3 regions of the Mesobacillus sp. genome follow, and region 1 is predicted to be linked to each of the others. Evidence: riboswitches for the same ligand, from Rfam matches in the RefSeq annotation. Region 1 holds a riboswitch; each other region holds the start of a gene.
What was found. Region 1 has a riboswitch for cobalamin ahead of AC3EBE_RS06820 (acyl-CoA thioesterase). Riboswitches for the same ligand answer to the same signal wherever they lie in the genome.

Region 1 (5,330 bases):
CAGTGTGAATTCATACCCGTTTTTATTTTTCCCGCATAGAACGGGCGCACTTTTTAGGCCAACATTGTATTTACTGGCGGATTAACATAGATAAGTCTGGGTTTAACCATTCTGCCATCTCTTCAAAGGCATTCTTCGCATCCTCATACCCAAGTTCAAACAACTGTGTAAGCTTAACTGGATTCCGCTCTGTCCGGCCAACCTTCATGATCTGGGAAGGCCTGATGACAAGCACCTCTTTTTTCGCTTCTAGTTCTTCAATATAGTCCAATGTATCATTGTATAGCTGATAGCGTGTTTCTAGCGCTCTTGTCAATCCTGGATATTGTTTAAAAGCGTACCTCGGTATCCAGCCAAATGAGGATTTCTTTTTACGGTATCCTCTCGGCTTGGTCAGGACGATCACAGGCTTTTCAATGCCATCGCTTATTGTTTTCCTGATTGGGATAGGGTCAGCGATTCCGCCGTCCATCAGGATTCTGCCCTCGAATTCAATAGCCGGTGCCATGAATGGAAGGGTACTGGATGCCCTGATCAGCTTTAGGTTCTCCTCAGGATAATCGCTTTTATCAAAGTAAACCGGCTCGCCAGTGAAGCAATCTGTTGTTCCAATCAAAAATCGGTCGGTAGAGCTGTTAAAGGTATCAAAATCGAAGGGTACTAATTCCTTTGGCAGCTTATCGAAAATAAAATCCATTCCAAAAAGTTCTTTTTTCAAAAGAAGGTTGCGATAGGAGATGTAATCGCGATGTCCCACATAATCAATGGTCACCTGGCGGTTGCGTCCATGCTGCCTTGCAACGTAAGAAGAGCCATGGCACGCGCCTGCAGAGACACCTATGACATAGGGGAAATATAATTCTTTCTCTAAAAAATAATCCAAAACGCCAGCAGTATAGACACCTCTCATACCGCCGCCTTCAAGAACCAGACCGCTGTTTATCATCCTCAATCCCCCCGATAAAAAATTCTTTGTATACAAATGAATTGAATAAAGAACAGTTTAACACAAGTCAGCGAAAAAAAAGAGGCAAATGCTTAAAAATGGAAGTTAAAATGAATAATGGTTCATTCTCTCGATATTTGTGGTATATTTTGGTGTAAAGGGGGAGAGGCATTGTTAGTAAAGAAAAACGCAGTTGAAGGACAGGTAAATGGCGTTTCCTATTTGAACGGGCAAGTGAGTTTCCAAAAAGTCCACTTGAATGTGTACAGTTTTTTAATTGACGGAGTTTTGATCGACACAGGATCGCACTCTTTAAAAAAATATTTCAAACCCTTTATATCTGAAGCAGACTTTGATCAGGTCATGCTGACGCATCATCATGAAGACCACACAGGCTGTGCCGCCTATATTGAAAACAATGGGAAAGCCCCCATATACTTAGATGAAAAATCAATACAGTATTGCCAGCAGTCCGCAGATTACCCCCTCTATCGCCAGCTTTTCTGGGGAAGGAGGAAGCCTTTTTCTGCCCAGCCAATTCCTGATACTTTTACATCAAGGAATGCCAGTTGGGAAGTGATCGATACTCCCGGTCATGCACATGATCAAAAGGCATTTTTGAATAAGGAAACAGGCCAATTGTTTACAGGGGATCTCTTTGTGAATGAGAAAATCAAAGTGGCACTGGCAGAGGAAAGCATTCCGGAAACCATTAAATCCCTGCAGCGGGTGCTGGCATTTGATTTTGCCGAGGTATTCTGCAATCATGCCGGATTTGTAGAAGAGGGCCGAGCTGCATTGAGAAGGAAGCTTGAGAATTTATTAACGATTCAGGATCAAGTTCTCACCCTACACAAGCAAGGTGACCCAGCTAAGGAAATCAGGGCTAAACTATTCCCGAAAAATTACCCGATCCACAAATTTTCAGGCGGGGAGTGGGATTCGCTTCACATCATCACTTCAATCTTGAATGGAAATTTGAAGGGATTTTAATTTAGCTCTATATGAGCTTAGAAGATTTTTTCTAAGTTATACTGTTACCATATGTTAAATTCTGAAATCGTTGATTGTAGTGGAAGGCGCGCAGACTCCTTCGGGATGTAGCGGGACAGGTGAGACCCCGCAGGAGCAAAGCGACGAGGAGGCTCACCGCACGCCCCGAGGAAAGCGAAGCGCCTGGAACGGAAATCAACAGTCTAATTAATAAAAATTTTTATTAATGAAGTTAATAGTTGTATAAATCTTCATTCTCCTATATTATCTATTAATATAACACGATATATTGTGTTACATTCGTATCTAATAACTACATATTGAATATGCCGGTAAGCATGGTGCCTGAATAAGGCTTAATAGGGAATCTGGTGAGAATCCAGGACTGTTCCCGCAACTGTAAGTGCTGACGAAATAAGCAAGGACCACTGTCTAACAAATAGATGGGAAGGGCTTAAAGTAGAGTGATGCACAAGTCAGGAGACCTGCCATGTTTATGCGTATTATCTTCTTCGGGAATTGGGAAGGTAAAGCGAGGATCATTTGGTAGACTCAGCAATCTATATGTCTATTAAGTGTATCAGCGTTTATGGAACCCATCCTTTGCGATGGGTTTTTTTATACCCAATTTTTCACCTGAAGCAGCATTTACTAGAAAAGGAGCAGAAAAAATGGATGCAATATCTTCAAATGTTTCAAGAACAATTCAGACTCATTTAGTTTTACCGCCGGATACAAACCATATGGGCACGATTTTTGGAGGAACGGTATTGGCTTATGTGGATGAAATTGCCGCAATCGCCGCGATGAAGCACAGCAGGAAGGTTGTCGTCACTGCTTCGATCGACCGGGTCAATTTTCTATCTTCTGCAGAGGTCGGAGATATTTTAACGCTGGAAGCTGTGGTCATCTCCACAGGCCGGACATCGATGGAGGTTTTTGTGAAAGTAGAATCTGAGAATCTGGACACTGGTAAAAAAACGTTAACGACTACATCGATTTTAACTATGGTGGCGAAGGATGCCGCAGGCAAGCCTGTAGCCGTTCCAGGAGTGATACCACAAACAGAGGAAGAAAAAGATTTATTTCTGCGAGCAGGAGAGAGAAGGCAGCGCCGTCTGGAAATGAGAAACCCATAAAAAATAGGAGGGGAATTAAATAATGATCACCATGCAAAAAGAATTCATAACAAAAGCAATGAATGAAGCTGAAAAAGAATATCAAAAGATTGATTTTACAGATTTTAAAGAAAAAGTTATTAATACACTAAAGGTCAAAGAGCTGTCAATCGACCAGGCCGAGAACCTGTTGATTTTATCTGCGGTGGAAAGAATCAGCAGCTTTGAACCAGATTGGACTTATGTTGCGGCTAAATTTTATTTGAACAGGCTCTATAGACTGAGCTCAATTTCACGAGGGACTGACAGGGAACGTGGCTATGGTTCTTTTTATGAGTTAATAAATACACTTGTATCCATGGGGATTTATGATCAGCAGCTGCTGGAGTTATACTCAAAGGAGGAAATTAACTCTATTGAAAAATTGATAGATCCCGAGAAGGACTCATTATTCACATACATAGGTTTGCTGACGATGGCAGAACGATACCTGGCCAGGTCACATCAGGGTGAATTCCTTGAATTGCCGCAGGAGAGGTTTATGATCATCGCGATGACCTTACTGGCGAAAGAGCCGAAGAAAAAGCGAATCGGCTTGATAAAGGAAGCATACTGGGCACTTTCCAATCTGTATATGACCGTGGCAACTCCGACACTTGCAAACGCAGGGAAAAGCTATGGCCAGCTGTCGAGCTGTTTCATCGATACAGTAGAGGATGATTTAAGGAGTATTTATGATTCCAATACCGATGTTTCAACGTTAAGCAAAAATGGCGGCGGGATCGGCATTTACCTTGGGAAAATCAGGAGCCGCGGCAGCGATATAAAAGGCTTCAAAGGAATCAGCTCTGGAGTGATTCCATGGATGAAGCAGCTGAATAATACCGCAGTATCTGTTGACCAATTAGGGCAGCGACAGGGAGCGATTGCCGTTTATCTGGATATTTGGCATAAAGATATTTTCCCTTTTCTCGATGCAAAGCTGAACAATGGCGATGAAAGGCAAAGGACGCATGATTTATTCACTGGCGTATGCATTCCGGATCTTTTCATGGAACAAGTCGAGAAACGGGGAGACTGGTACTTATTTGATCCGCATGAGGTAAGGAATGTGATGGGATACTCACTTGAGGATTTTTATGATGAAGAATCTGGTGCTGGATCTTTCAGAGATAGGTATTGGGAATGTGTTTACCATCCGGATTTGTCACGTGACGTGGTACCCGCAATCGAGATTTTTAAATCAATAATGGTTTCTCAGCTTGAGACAGGCACACCGTATATGTTTTATCGTGACACGGTTAACCGGTTCAACGCAAATCAGCATAAAGGGATGATCTACTGCAGCAACCTTTGTACAGAGATCGCACAGAATATGAGTCCCACAACACTTGAAGAGGAAATAGTCGAAGACGGAAGAATTGTTATTTATAAAAAGCCAGGGGATTTCGTCGTGTGCAATCTATCGTCCATTTCATTGGCTAAAAGTGTGACGGATGGCGTTCTCGAGAGGTTAATAAATATTCAGGTCAGGCTGCTCGACAATGTCATTGATATGAATGAAATCCCCGTTCTGCAGGCGCAGCTGACCAATAAGAATTACCGCGGGATCGGGCTTGGCACCTTTGGCTGGCACCATCTGCTCGCGATAAAGGGCATTAAGTGGGAAAGTAACGAGGCGGTTTCATACTGTGACGAATTATATGAAGAGATTGCTTACTTAACAATTAAGGCCAGTAATGAGTTAGCCGCGGAGAAAGGCAGTTACCCATTTTTCGAGGGTTCGGACTGGTCTACTGGTGCCTATTTTGATAAACGGGGTTATTATTCCGAAAAATGGTCTGAGATGAAGGAGCGAGTAAAGCAAAATGGCGTGAGGAATGGGTATTTAATGGCGGTTGCACCGAACTCCTCGACATCTATTTTGGCTGGATCGACAGCAAGCATCGATCCGATTTTTAGGCTGGAGTACTCGGAGGAAAAAAAGGATTATAAAATCCCGGTCACCGCACCGGATTTATCGCCTCATACAACCTGGTACTACAAGTCCGCTTACAATATCGACCAGCATTGGAGCATTAAACAGAATGCGATGCGTCAGCGGCATATTGATCAGTCAATTTCTTTCAACATTTATGTAAGGAACGATATTAAAGCGAAGGCTCTCCTTGATCTTCATTTGGATGCCTGGAAATCCGGGTTAAAGACGACGTACTATATCCGTTCTACTTCTGGAAGTATCATAGATGAGTGTGAAAGCTGCCATAGTTAAG
Region 2 (5,330 bases), on a different contig from region 1:
TGCGATTTCTCACTAAAATCAGCGCAAATACCGGTGCGCCGATTAATGCGGTTATGACTCCAATTGGCAGCTCAGATGGGGCGATAATGGTCCTTGAGACAAGATCGGCGAGAATAAGGAAGCCGGCGCCGATGAGGATCGAAAGCGGCAGCAAATGCCGGTGGTCTGGTCCCCACAATGTTCTTGTCATATGGGGAATCACCAATCCGACAAACCCGATCGTACCGGATACAGCTACCGCCGACCCTGTCAACAGCGAGCCGGAAAGCAGGATCCACAGCTTCCTTTTTTCAACATTTACTCCGAGATGCTGCGCCCGTTCCTCGCCAAAGGACATGGCGTTCAATTCTCTTGTGTTGGCCAGCAAAATGACCATCCCGATGATAAAGAAAGGGAGGATGATTTTTATGTAGGCCCAGCCACGCATCGACACACTTCCGAGCAGCCAGCCGATAATCTGCCTCAACTCCTCGCCGGAAAGGGCGATCATCAGCGAAATGAACGCTCCAAGAAAGGAACTAAGGATGATCCCGGTAAGTATAATTGTCTCTACTCTCAGCAGACGGTCCACTCTGCGCGCAAAAAATAACACAAACAGTACCGTCGCGAATGCGAACAAAATGCTCAGCACCGGCAAGGTGAATCCCTGAATAAAAGGCAGGCTTATCCCGAAAAACAGGGTCAGGACTGCACCGATTGAAGCCCCGGATGAAATCCCGAGTGTATAGGGATCGGCCAGCGGATTCCTTAACAGCCCCTGGAAAGCGGCTCCTGCGATAGCAAGAGACGCTCCGACAAGGCCCGCAAGCAAAACGCGCGGCAGCCTGATTTCCATTACAATGCTTGTATGCATAGGGTCGATTCCCTGTCCCTGAAAGCGGAAAATCTCAGCACCAATGATTTGAATGATAGCGGGTACAGGAATGGAAACTGATCCAATCGAAATGCCAAGCAGCATCGATGCAATCAAAAATACAATCGCTACAGCGTATGCTGTACCTTTATTATTTAAAAATGTCCGGGTAAATGGCTTTTGCAAGCTCCTCTGCTCCTTCAGCCAGCCTTGGGCCAGAACGGGTCACGAGGTCTGAATGGACATCGAATACCTGCTTGTCCTTGACGGCTTTCACATTATTCCAGCCCTGTCTGCCAAGCACCTGCTCAACAGGCTTTTCTGAATAATATCCGTAGGTTGTGACGACAACATCCGGATTGCGCTCGACAATGGCTTCCTGGTCGATCTTTGGCCAGCCTTCCATATCACCAATCGCATTTTCAGCACCGATCAGCTCCAGCATTTCATTTATAAAGGTATTCTTTCCGGCAGCATAGATTTCCGGTGCTGGGGAAACCTCGACAAATACGCTCTTTTTCTGGTCTTCTTTGATGCTTTCTGCCTGTTTCTCCAGTTTCGCGAATCTTTCCTTCATCTCATCGACTAGCTCTGTCGCTTTTTCCTGCTCGCCAATCGCTTTCCCGATCATTTCAATTGACTCATATACTGAATCTAAGGACTGGGCGTCATTCACGACGACAACCTGGATTCCTGCATCCTTAATCTGCTGCAGGCCATCTTTCACGCTATCAGCTGTTGACTCATGCGCTAAAACCAAATCCGGCTTGAGCGAAATCATTTTTTCTATATTGAACTCAATGCCGCCGATTTTTTCCTTCGACATCGCTTCCTCAGGGTAATTATCAAAATCTGTGACTCCAACAATCGCTTCACCATCGCCAAGAGCATAGACAACCTCAGTATTGCTCGGAATTAAAGAGATAATTTTCTCCGGCTTTTCTTCGATAACAACATCTTCATCTAAAGCATCCTTCACAGTCACAGGGAAATCCGACTTCTGCTCCTCTTGTGCTGGATCAGCCTGCTGTTTTTCAGGCTGATCGGACTGTCCGCAGCCGCCCAACACCATAACTGCCATCAGCATTGCTAATAATATTGCATACCATTTTTTCATTTACTTCTCCTCCAATTTTCGTCTCTTTTCATTTAAGATGTGCAAAAGGTGCAATCCGAATCGAAAAGAGTAAATAAAAAACATCTCCACCTGATGGGGAGATGTCCGAGTAAGCAAATTTCTTTTTACACAATAAAAAGTCATAAAGCCTGCCGGCACCTCCCTATCCTCGTAGGTTTGTGTGGTGCAATGAACAGGCAGGTCTCCTGGCTCATGGTCATCGCTTGCTGCGCCTTCCCATACAAAGTACAGTGGCTCTGTGCAGCTTGCTACCATTTACAGTGGCGGGACCGCGTTGGATTTTCACCAACTTCCCTATTAAGTCTTGTGAAGAAAGACACCTTTTCATTTAGTATGTAATTTTCCGCTATTATCAATTATACATGATCCGCGGAAAAAAGCTTCTAAAATATGCGGCTTTTAATAGACAAATTGAGCTATTGAGCGTGAAGGCTCCATTCCTTCAGCTTCTTATCAAAGATCAATCTGCCGTCAGGATTGATCCGGCTTGCCTCTTTAAATTCATCATACATATCATCCATACTGGCAAAATCACCAATGACCCAAATCGGGATTTCGATTCGATTTCGATTCTGCTGGATGTTTTTCAAGGAAAAGACTGCCCCTTCCTTAATGGCTGGAGTCAGCGATTTGAGAATCTCCTTGCTCACAGAAGGATAAAGCTTCTTTTTCCTGATTCCCAGCAATGTCTTTTCTGGCTTCAGCTCGCCAAGCTTCCCGGCCAGGACACTTCCAAGCATCCGGAAAAAGTCATTAAAGTTGCGATAATATGTCTTATTGAACCAGCCATCCTCATGGGCGAGGTAGGCGAACCGGTTTCCCAGCTGATTATAGAATGGGAGCTTAAGATGGTGCTTGATGTGGCCCAAATAAAGGAGCTCAGCAATTTCCTGGCCGCTGAGGACATTCAACCCTTCGATTTCTTCAAAATCAATCCAGCAAAAATCGCCGAATGAATGGACATTCTCGACCATCAGCTTATCTACGCTGTCAGCTGGAACATATTCGAACAGAGTGTGCCTGTTGAATTCCCCATCTTCATAGCGATGCCTTAGCAGCAGCAAATGATTGAGTGAATCAGATAAGGAGCGCGCAAATTCAAAAAACTCAATTCCATATGAAAGAACATACTGGTCCCGGTCGTTCAGATGGACATAAATCAAATCCCGGTTATATGGATGATGCTTCTTCAAGGGACAAAACCTCCCGGACAAATTCTTTGCAGTGAACCGAAAACAGCCATATGTAAATCACAAACCCGAAAGCCGTCGCGGACGGATTCCCCTTCGACTTCCGGAGTCTCTTCCGAACAGATAACGCTCTTTCCATTCTATCAAAAAACAAAGAAAATATCTTATATCGGCACTCTAAATTTTTGGGATCAAACACTAACATATATTGGTAATCATCCGGAGATGCCTGAGTGTTCAGCAATAGCTGATTCTGCCGAAAAATGTCCAGTCAGCTTCATTATTTTGTCCTGACGGGCAACTTACACCTTGCGAGAATCGTCTATTATTTCTGGAAAGTTTAAGGATAAAATTTCTTCTCTATCATAAAATTGTAAAATACAATAAAATAAAAGGCATTTGGACAGGGTGTTATGGAATGGATGGAAAGAAAAATGACCGGTTTGATTGGACCTTGACGCTGATACTGTTTTTATTTTTCCTGACCAGCAGCGCTGCGATTTACAGTGCACAAACAACTGGGCAGTACAGCGAAAATTTCATGTTCAAGCAAGCATTCTGGTATGTCGTCGGTGCCGGAATCATTGCTGTTGTGGTGAGATTCGACAGCGACCAGATCCGAAAGCTATCCTGGTATTTGTACGGATTCGGCATCTTGCTTCTAATCGGGCTCTACCTCGCCCCTTCGAGCATCGCCCCACACATTAATAATGCGAAAAGCTGGTTTGTCATCGGACCGATCGGCTCAATCCAGCCATCTGAATTCATGAAAGTCTTTCTGATCATTGCCCTCAGCAATGCGATCTTTTATCATCATGAAAAATATGAACGAAAGACACTGCAGACGGATATGATTTTATTCATTAAATTGGGAGTGATTACCGCACTGCCGCTTGGATTGATCATGCTCCAGCCCGACCTTGGGACTGCGCTTGTCATCCTTGCGATTTTTACCGGGCTGATTCTTGCCTCGGGCATCACCTGGAAAATCATCCTACCCCTGTATGGCGGAGGGGCATCACTCGGTGCCGGAATCCTGTATCTAGTAATCTGGAAACCTGAGATTCTCAAACAATATTTAAAAGTGAAGACCTATCAGTTCGGACGGATTTATGCCTGGATCGATCCTGAGAGCTACCAGAGTGAATATGGCTACCATCTCGTCAAATCGCTGAAGGCCATTGGCTCAGGGATGCTGACCGGAAAAGGCTTCAGCGAAAGGGAAGTTTATATCCCGGAAAGCCATACCGATTTTATCTTTAGTGTGATCGGCGAGGAGTACGGTTTTGTGGGAGGCAGCTTTGTCATCGGACTTTATTTTGTGCTGATCTACCATCTGATCAAAATGGCTTTGGATACGAATGACCCATTCAACACGTATATCTGTGCTGGGGTCATCAGCATGATCACCTTCCATGTATTCCAGAACATCGGGATGACCATCCAGCTGCTGCCGATTACAGGGATCCCGCTCCCGTTCATCAGCTACGGGGGCAGCTCGCTTATGGGCAATATGCTTGCGATGGGACTGATCTATAGCATCCGCTTCCACCATAAAACCTATATGTTTTCTTCATCCTAGTATTCAATAAAGGAGATTTCCATGGAACTTGTCAGCAACTATCGCAAGAACGATTCTTTAAGGAACAGCTTTTTCAGGCTGGCCGCTGCTACCTTTGGCCTGGATTTCAGGACCTGGCATGAAAATGGCTGTTGGGGAGACCGCTATATGCCTTATTCATTCGCAACTGGAACCGAAATCATCGCTAATGTCTCAGTCAACAGGCTGGATTTCATCATCGAAGGCAAAAGCTATCGGGCTTTGCAAATCGGGACAGTGATGACACATCCGGATTACCGGAACCAGGGCCTTTCGGCGAGGCTGATGAATCATGTGCTGGAAGAGTTTAAAGGCCAGTATGACTTTATGTATCTGTTCGCCAATGAAAATGTCCTCGAGTTTTATCCGCGCTTTGGTTTTGAGCTTGCGGCGGAAACCCAATATTCAGTAAAGCATCCTTCACAGCCTGCTGCCGAAAGCCTGCGAAAACTGGATATCAGCTCAAAAGAGGATCTTAAGCTGATTGAAGGAATAGTAGCGGGCCGAGTACCGGTTTCCCAGAAATTCAGCACTGCGAATTCAGGCGGC
Region 3 (5,330 bases), on a different contig from region 1:
CTCTGCATATTCGAGGAACCAGTCCACAGATTCCCGGTTCGTCCAGCCACCCTGTTCGTGGGCCCACATCGGCAAATCCCAATGATACAGTGTAACAGCAGGCTTGATTCCATTTTCAATCAATCGCTGAATCAACTTTTTATAAAAGTCCATCCCGGCCTGGTTGTACTTGCCCTGCTCCGGAAAAATCCGCGGCCACGCGATCGATAATCGGTAGGAATCGACTCCCAGCGTTTTCAGGACTTCGATATCTTTCTCATATAGATGGTAGTGGTCACATGCGACATCGCCGTTATCCATATTGAAGACCTTGCCCGGCGTACGCGAAAACTGATCCCAGATGGACATCGTCCTGCCATCCTCCTGGTAAGCGCCTTCAATTTGATAGGAAGAAGTTGCTGTCCCGAAAATAAAATCCTTTGAAAATCTGTTCATATGATGTTCACCAGCCTAATCTATTTATCTGTTTTCTTATAAACTCTTATATAATCAATGGTCATTCGCTGCGGGAACTGTGTCGTTTCATCCGGATACCCCGGCCACTTCCCGCCGACAGCAAGATTGAACTGCATGTAAAACTCGCGGTCAAAAGGAGCATTTCCAGCATGGCGGTCTCCCGTTTCAATTGACGTACTGAACCATTCATTCTGAGTGGCATACAGGACTCCGTCGACATACCATCTAAACTCCCCTGGTTCCCACTCTAAAGTAAAGACATGAAAATCATCTGAAAATTTCTCATGCCCAGGGAGCTTATAGCTTTCCCCCGTATATGTATGCGGGACGCCATAATGAAGCGTTCCGTAAACTGTATCTGGCTGGTGGCCTATTTGCTCCATGATGTCAATCTCGCCACAGGCAGGCCATCCGCTATATCGCTCCATGTCTTCAGGCATCATCCAGATCGCAGGCCAAATCCCTTGCCCCTCTGGCAGTTTCGCACGGATAGAGAAGCGCCCATACTTCCAGGCTGCTTTACCCTTTGTCGTCAATTTTGCAGATGTATAAGCCATCCCTTTGTACTCTTCCTGCCTGGCTTCCAGCACCAGTGTCCCATTTTCGATTCTCGCGTTTTCCGGGCGTGCCGTGTAATACTGGGATTCCTCATTGCCGAAGCCCCAGCCGCCTTCAACAAAATTCCACTTGCCCGCATCTATCTCCGTGCTGGAAAAACTATCTTCCCAAATCATTTCCCATTTTTCAGAAGTATCTTCAAATTTTGAAAGCGCCATCATTTCTTTGCTAAAAGAACCTAGCTCTTCATCCTTCTTTTTCATCGGCTTCATTTGGATCGCTCCTTTCCTAAAAGCCAGGCCGTATGATCAAATCAGAAACCTGTTCGTACATACTATTTTACAGGTGCCCAGAGCACATCTTGAGATAGCGAATTTTGAATATGGTGCTGATATTTTAGGAGCTGTGAATTTATACTTAAATATTAATGAGGCAAAAAGAAAAAGAGGCGATCCAAAAAGAAACGGGTTCGGTTTGGAAGTGATAAATTTGAATTAACAGTGCTTTTCGCACAGAAATTTGCAGACACACTAGCTGTATGATTAGCACGCAAAAAGCTCTGAGCCATTTAGCCCAGAGCTTTTTTTGTTGTGCGTTGTTATAAAAAAGGACCCTTATGTTTAAGGTAGGATTATTCACAAACTTAGCATAAGAGACCATTGTCTGCCGTATATTGCTTTAATGGTTTCGGGGGCACTTTATCTGTTGTTTTAGTGACACTGATTAGAGTATATAACCGTTGTCAAAAATTTCATCATAGTTTTTTGATGTATAACTACCAAAAACATTCAATACAAAGCCCTTTAGGAAATATTTCCTAAAGGGCAATTTAATCTGCTTGGGTTATTCAATATTTCGGGCTTCATCTGTCCATGTAGGCATTAAATATTTCCCCAAACCTCTTTCGCCACTTCAACAATGAATTTTAATTTGTTCCACTGTTCTTCTTCTGTGAGGTTATTTCCATGGTGTGTAGAAGCGAATCCGCATTGCGGACTGATGCACAGCTGTTCCAGTGGTACGTATTGGGCTGCCTCTTTAATCCTTGCTTTTATCAATTCCTTATCTTCCAATTCAGGGTACTTTGAAGTAAATAATCCGAGGACCACCCGCGGTGCACCCACACCATTAGGGATATGTACTAAAGGTTCGAATGTTCCGGACCGTTCATCATCATATTCAAGGAAAAACCCATTTACTTTTTCCTTGTTGAGCAAAGTTGGCGCAATAAGGTCATAACTGCCCGAAAATGCATAATCAGACCTATAGTTGCCTCTGCACAAATGAGTGGTGACAATCAAATCCTCCGGCTTGTCCTTCAGAACGCCATTAACGACTCGTAGTGCAAGATCGATTAAATAATCACGTGGGTACTGAGCGTCACTAAATGGAAGCGCAGGGGCAGACAGGCCTGCAATATAAACATCGTCAAGCTGTACATATCGGACACCGACGTCATAAAAAGCTTTGAGAGTTTTTCTGTAAGCTTCAATAATATCCACTGCAAACTCTTCCCAATCCGAATAAAACTCTGGGTTGATGATACCTGCATTGAAAAACTGATTTGGGCTCGGGATGGTCACCTTTGCAACAGCCCTGTTCCCTACTACTTCAACCAACTCCCTGGCATGCTGAATAAACGGGTGGTCAGGATTGAAAGATATTTTGCCTATAGCCCGAACATCATGCTTTTCAGTTTCGATTTTGCTGAACTGATAGCCTTTTTCCGGTGTATATCCCTCCATCCCTAGAAAATTTTCCATAAAATCGGTATGCCACCAATGCCTCCTGAATTCACCGTCGGTTACCGCTTTCAATCCAATTTCAATCTGCTTATCGACTATTCTTTTTACCTCAGAAAGTTCAATTTCCCTCAGTTGTTCATAACTAATATTACCGTTACGAAAACTGGTTTTTGCCTCCAACAAGTGTTTAGGTCTTAATAAGCTGCCAACATGGTCAGCCCTGAACGGAGCTTTTGTTAGGGTAATGGACATCATGTATTTCTCCTTCATATATAAAGTATTTAAAATAAAAACCTCTTCTATTTAGAAGAAAAGAATTTTACTTCCAAAAAAATAAAAAACCCAACATGAAGGATGGGTTTCGTAACAATGGCAGACTAATAGACAGCAGAAAACAGTCCATTAATTTAACCTTGTTCTATCTTCCCAAGTCCCGAAGAAGATAACACACATAAATAAGGCAGGTCTCCTGACTTGTGCTTCACCTTACTCTAAGTCCTTCCCGTCTTTATAAGACAGTGGTCTACTTATTTCATCAGCACTTACAGTTGCGGGGACAGTTTTGGATTTCAACCAAATTCCTTATTAAGTCCATACGGACACCTTATTTATCGGTATAGTAGAATATCAACTTTGAATACTATTATATTCGTTCCCCTGATAATTGCAAATATTTGAAATATATTTCGAATTCAATTCTATCTAATCCAACCTTTACGAATTCATTCTTTTCATAAGCTCAAAGTACCATTTTCTAAGCTTTTTAAGCTTTCAACTTTATAATCAACTTTGAAAATATCGTAATCCTGACTTACAAATTCTAGTTGTTTTAATAACTCATCTTTAAATATTAAAAAACGTTTCAGCAGCTATTTTTCCATCATTCCCCATCTTCAGGAATGCTGCCCCGTTCAATAACAAAAATGCCGCCCTTGAATGGCAGCACAATCCGGAACTATTGCATCCTATGTCTAAGTACATTTCTTCCTACCAATGTAAAGTAGGTGTGTTGAAATCCCAAGAATATTAGGATCAGTAGCTTTCCTTAAGTAAAGAATGCCCCTTTTAGTCTAAGTGTGACTTTCACTAAATTACCTTCATATATATATTTCTCACCAGTGCACTTGGAGTTTATTGCCATTTAAATCAAAAAAGTGGAAATAGGCATGTCCATTATCCTCTTTTATATCCTCAACCTTAACACCATTTTCAATAAGATGTGTATGAAATCCAGATAATTCGGGACTTGTAAACCCAATGCTAAAGGCTGGGGCATTACCAACTGTAAAATGTGCAAATGTATCATCTTCAGTAGGAACTAAGATAAGTAAGAAAGGCCCCTCATTAACTTTTATAATGGCAAATGGATCCTCAGTAATGGTTAATAACTGAAGCCCTAATATATCTCTATACCATTGTGCAGACTGCACTAAATTTCTTACCGGAATTCTAATATAATGTACCTGTTCAATAAATGATTTACTCATAAACTACCTCTCCTTTATTTAGTATTGTCTATCAAGTAATTCCCTTTTTACATCCCTATTCCCTTCCGATTTTTGAACTAGCCTGCCCCGTTCGTGTAGTAAAGGTCCTGTTTTTTGACATTGCCTTAAATCTTCAACATCTTACTGAAAGATCAAATAGAAGATTACTATTACAACAACTATAATTCCACCTATTGTAGGCGTTCCATAAAAAGATCTATTCCATCCATCATCTGTTTCAATTTTACTATCTTCTCGGTTGTTTTCTTGATTCCTCAATGACCACACCCCCGGTAAAAACGGTTTTTGTACCTAAATGGATTAGGTTAATAAAAATTAAGGTTTCATCTCCTGCCCATTTAGCTTAATTAATGTTTAGTTCTGGATATATTTGCTGGCAAAACCCATTTCAATCCAAATGTATGATAAGGTTATTGAAGGGCGTTATATGTCTATTTCGATGGGGTGCATATGTGGAAAGTACACATTTAATGGAAGTTAATGAAATTCAAAACCTTACTAAGGGGCATGTGTTATATTTCTACGAGAATCAGGATCAGTATATTTCAAATGCGGCTGATTTTATCACTTCCGGTTTAGAAATGAATGAACATTGTATCATTGTAGAAAATGATCGAAACACTCCGTTGATTAAAAAAAGACTCACTTTGTTAGTTAATGAATGTCACTTAGAAAAAGTGACGTTTGTCAATAATTATGACTTCTATTATGCCAAGGGAGACTTTAGAATTAATTCTATTTTCGATTATCTCCCTAACTTAATTGGAGGCAATTCAAAACTTGATTCAGTCATCCGAAGCTGGGCCCATGTTGAATGGCGGGATGAGCGGGAAGTAAGTAATAAATTATTGAATTCTGAAAATGAAGCTGCTAAAATTGTGGCCGAAGCAAAACTTCTTTCTGTTTGTGCCTACGATTCAACAAGGGTTAGTAAGGAATTTAAGGAAGGACTTCTAGCTTGCCACAACTTTCTTGTAAAAGAGAAGGTGTGAAGCAACAGGATCGACATATTATTTCATAGAACAGATTTATCTTTTCCGAATATGGCTTGTTTACGACATCA

Region 2: another riboswitch for cobalamin. It lies ahead of AC3EBE_RS01670 (ABC transporter substrate-binding protein); the one in region 1 lies ahead of AC3EBE_RS06820 (acyl-CoA thioesterase).
Region 3: another riboswitch for cobalamin. It lies ahead of AC3EBE_RS03525 (5-methyltetrahydropteroyltriglutamate--homocysteine S-methyltransferase); the one in region 1 lies ahead of AC3EBE_RS06820 (acyl-CoA thioesterase).

The regions. Positions count from the first base shown of each region.
Region 1 covers NZ_JBYNSB010000020.1:14,622-19,951, forward strand. Annotated here, with positions in the region: gene AC3EBE_RS06810 (patatin-like phospholipase family protein) at 71-946, opposite strand; gene AC3EBE_RS06815 (MBL fold metallo-hydrolase) at 1,118-1,939, shown strand; cobalamin riboswitch at 2,262-2,446, shown strand; gene AC3EBE_RS06820 (acyl-CoA thioesterase) at 2,611-3,078, shown strand; gene AC3EBE_RS06825 (ribonucleoside-diphosphate reductase subunit alpha) at 3,101-5,329, shown strand.
Region 2 covers NZ_JBYNSB010000004.1:31,433-36,762, forward strand. Annotated here, with positions in the region: gene AC3EBE_RS01665 (FecCD family ABC transporter permease) at 1-1,039, opposite strand, end outside; gene AC3EBE_RS01670 (ABC transporter substrate-binding protein) at 1,005-1,970, opposite strand; cobalamin riboswitch at 2,150-2,330, opposite strand; gene AC3EBE_RS01675 (hypothetical protein) at 2,408-3,184, opposite strand; gene AC3EBE_RS01680 (FtsW/RodA/SpoVE family cell cycle protein) at 3,600-4,763, shown strand; gene AC3EBE_RS01685 (GNAT family N-acetyltransferase) at 4,785-5,330, shown strand, end outside.
Region 3 covers NZ_JBYNSB010000012.1:185,737-191,066, forward strand. Annotated here, with positions in the region: gene AC3EBE_RS03515 (GH1 family beta-glucosidase) at 1-435, opposite strand, end outside; gene AC3EBE_RS03520 (glycoside hydrolase family 16 protein) at 456-1,286, opposite strand; gene AC3EBE_RS03525 (5-methyltetrahydropteroyltriglutamate--homocysteine S-methyltransferase) at 1,896-3,011, opposite strand; cobalamin riboswitch at 3,202-3,381, opposite strand; gene AC3EBE_RS03530 (VOC family protein) at 3,872-4,246, opposite strand; gene AC3EBE_RS03535 (MEDS domain-containing protein) at 4,720-5,259, shown strand.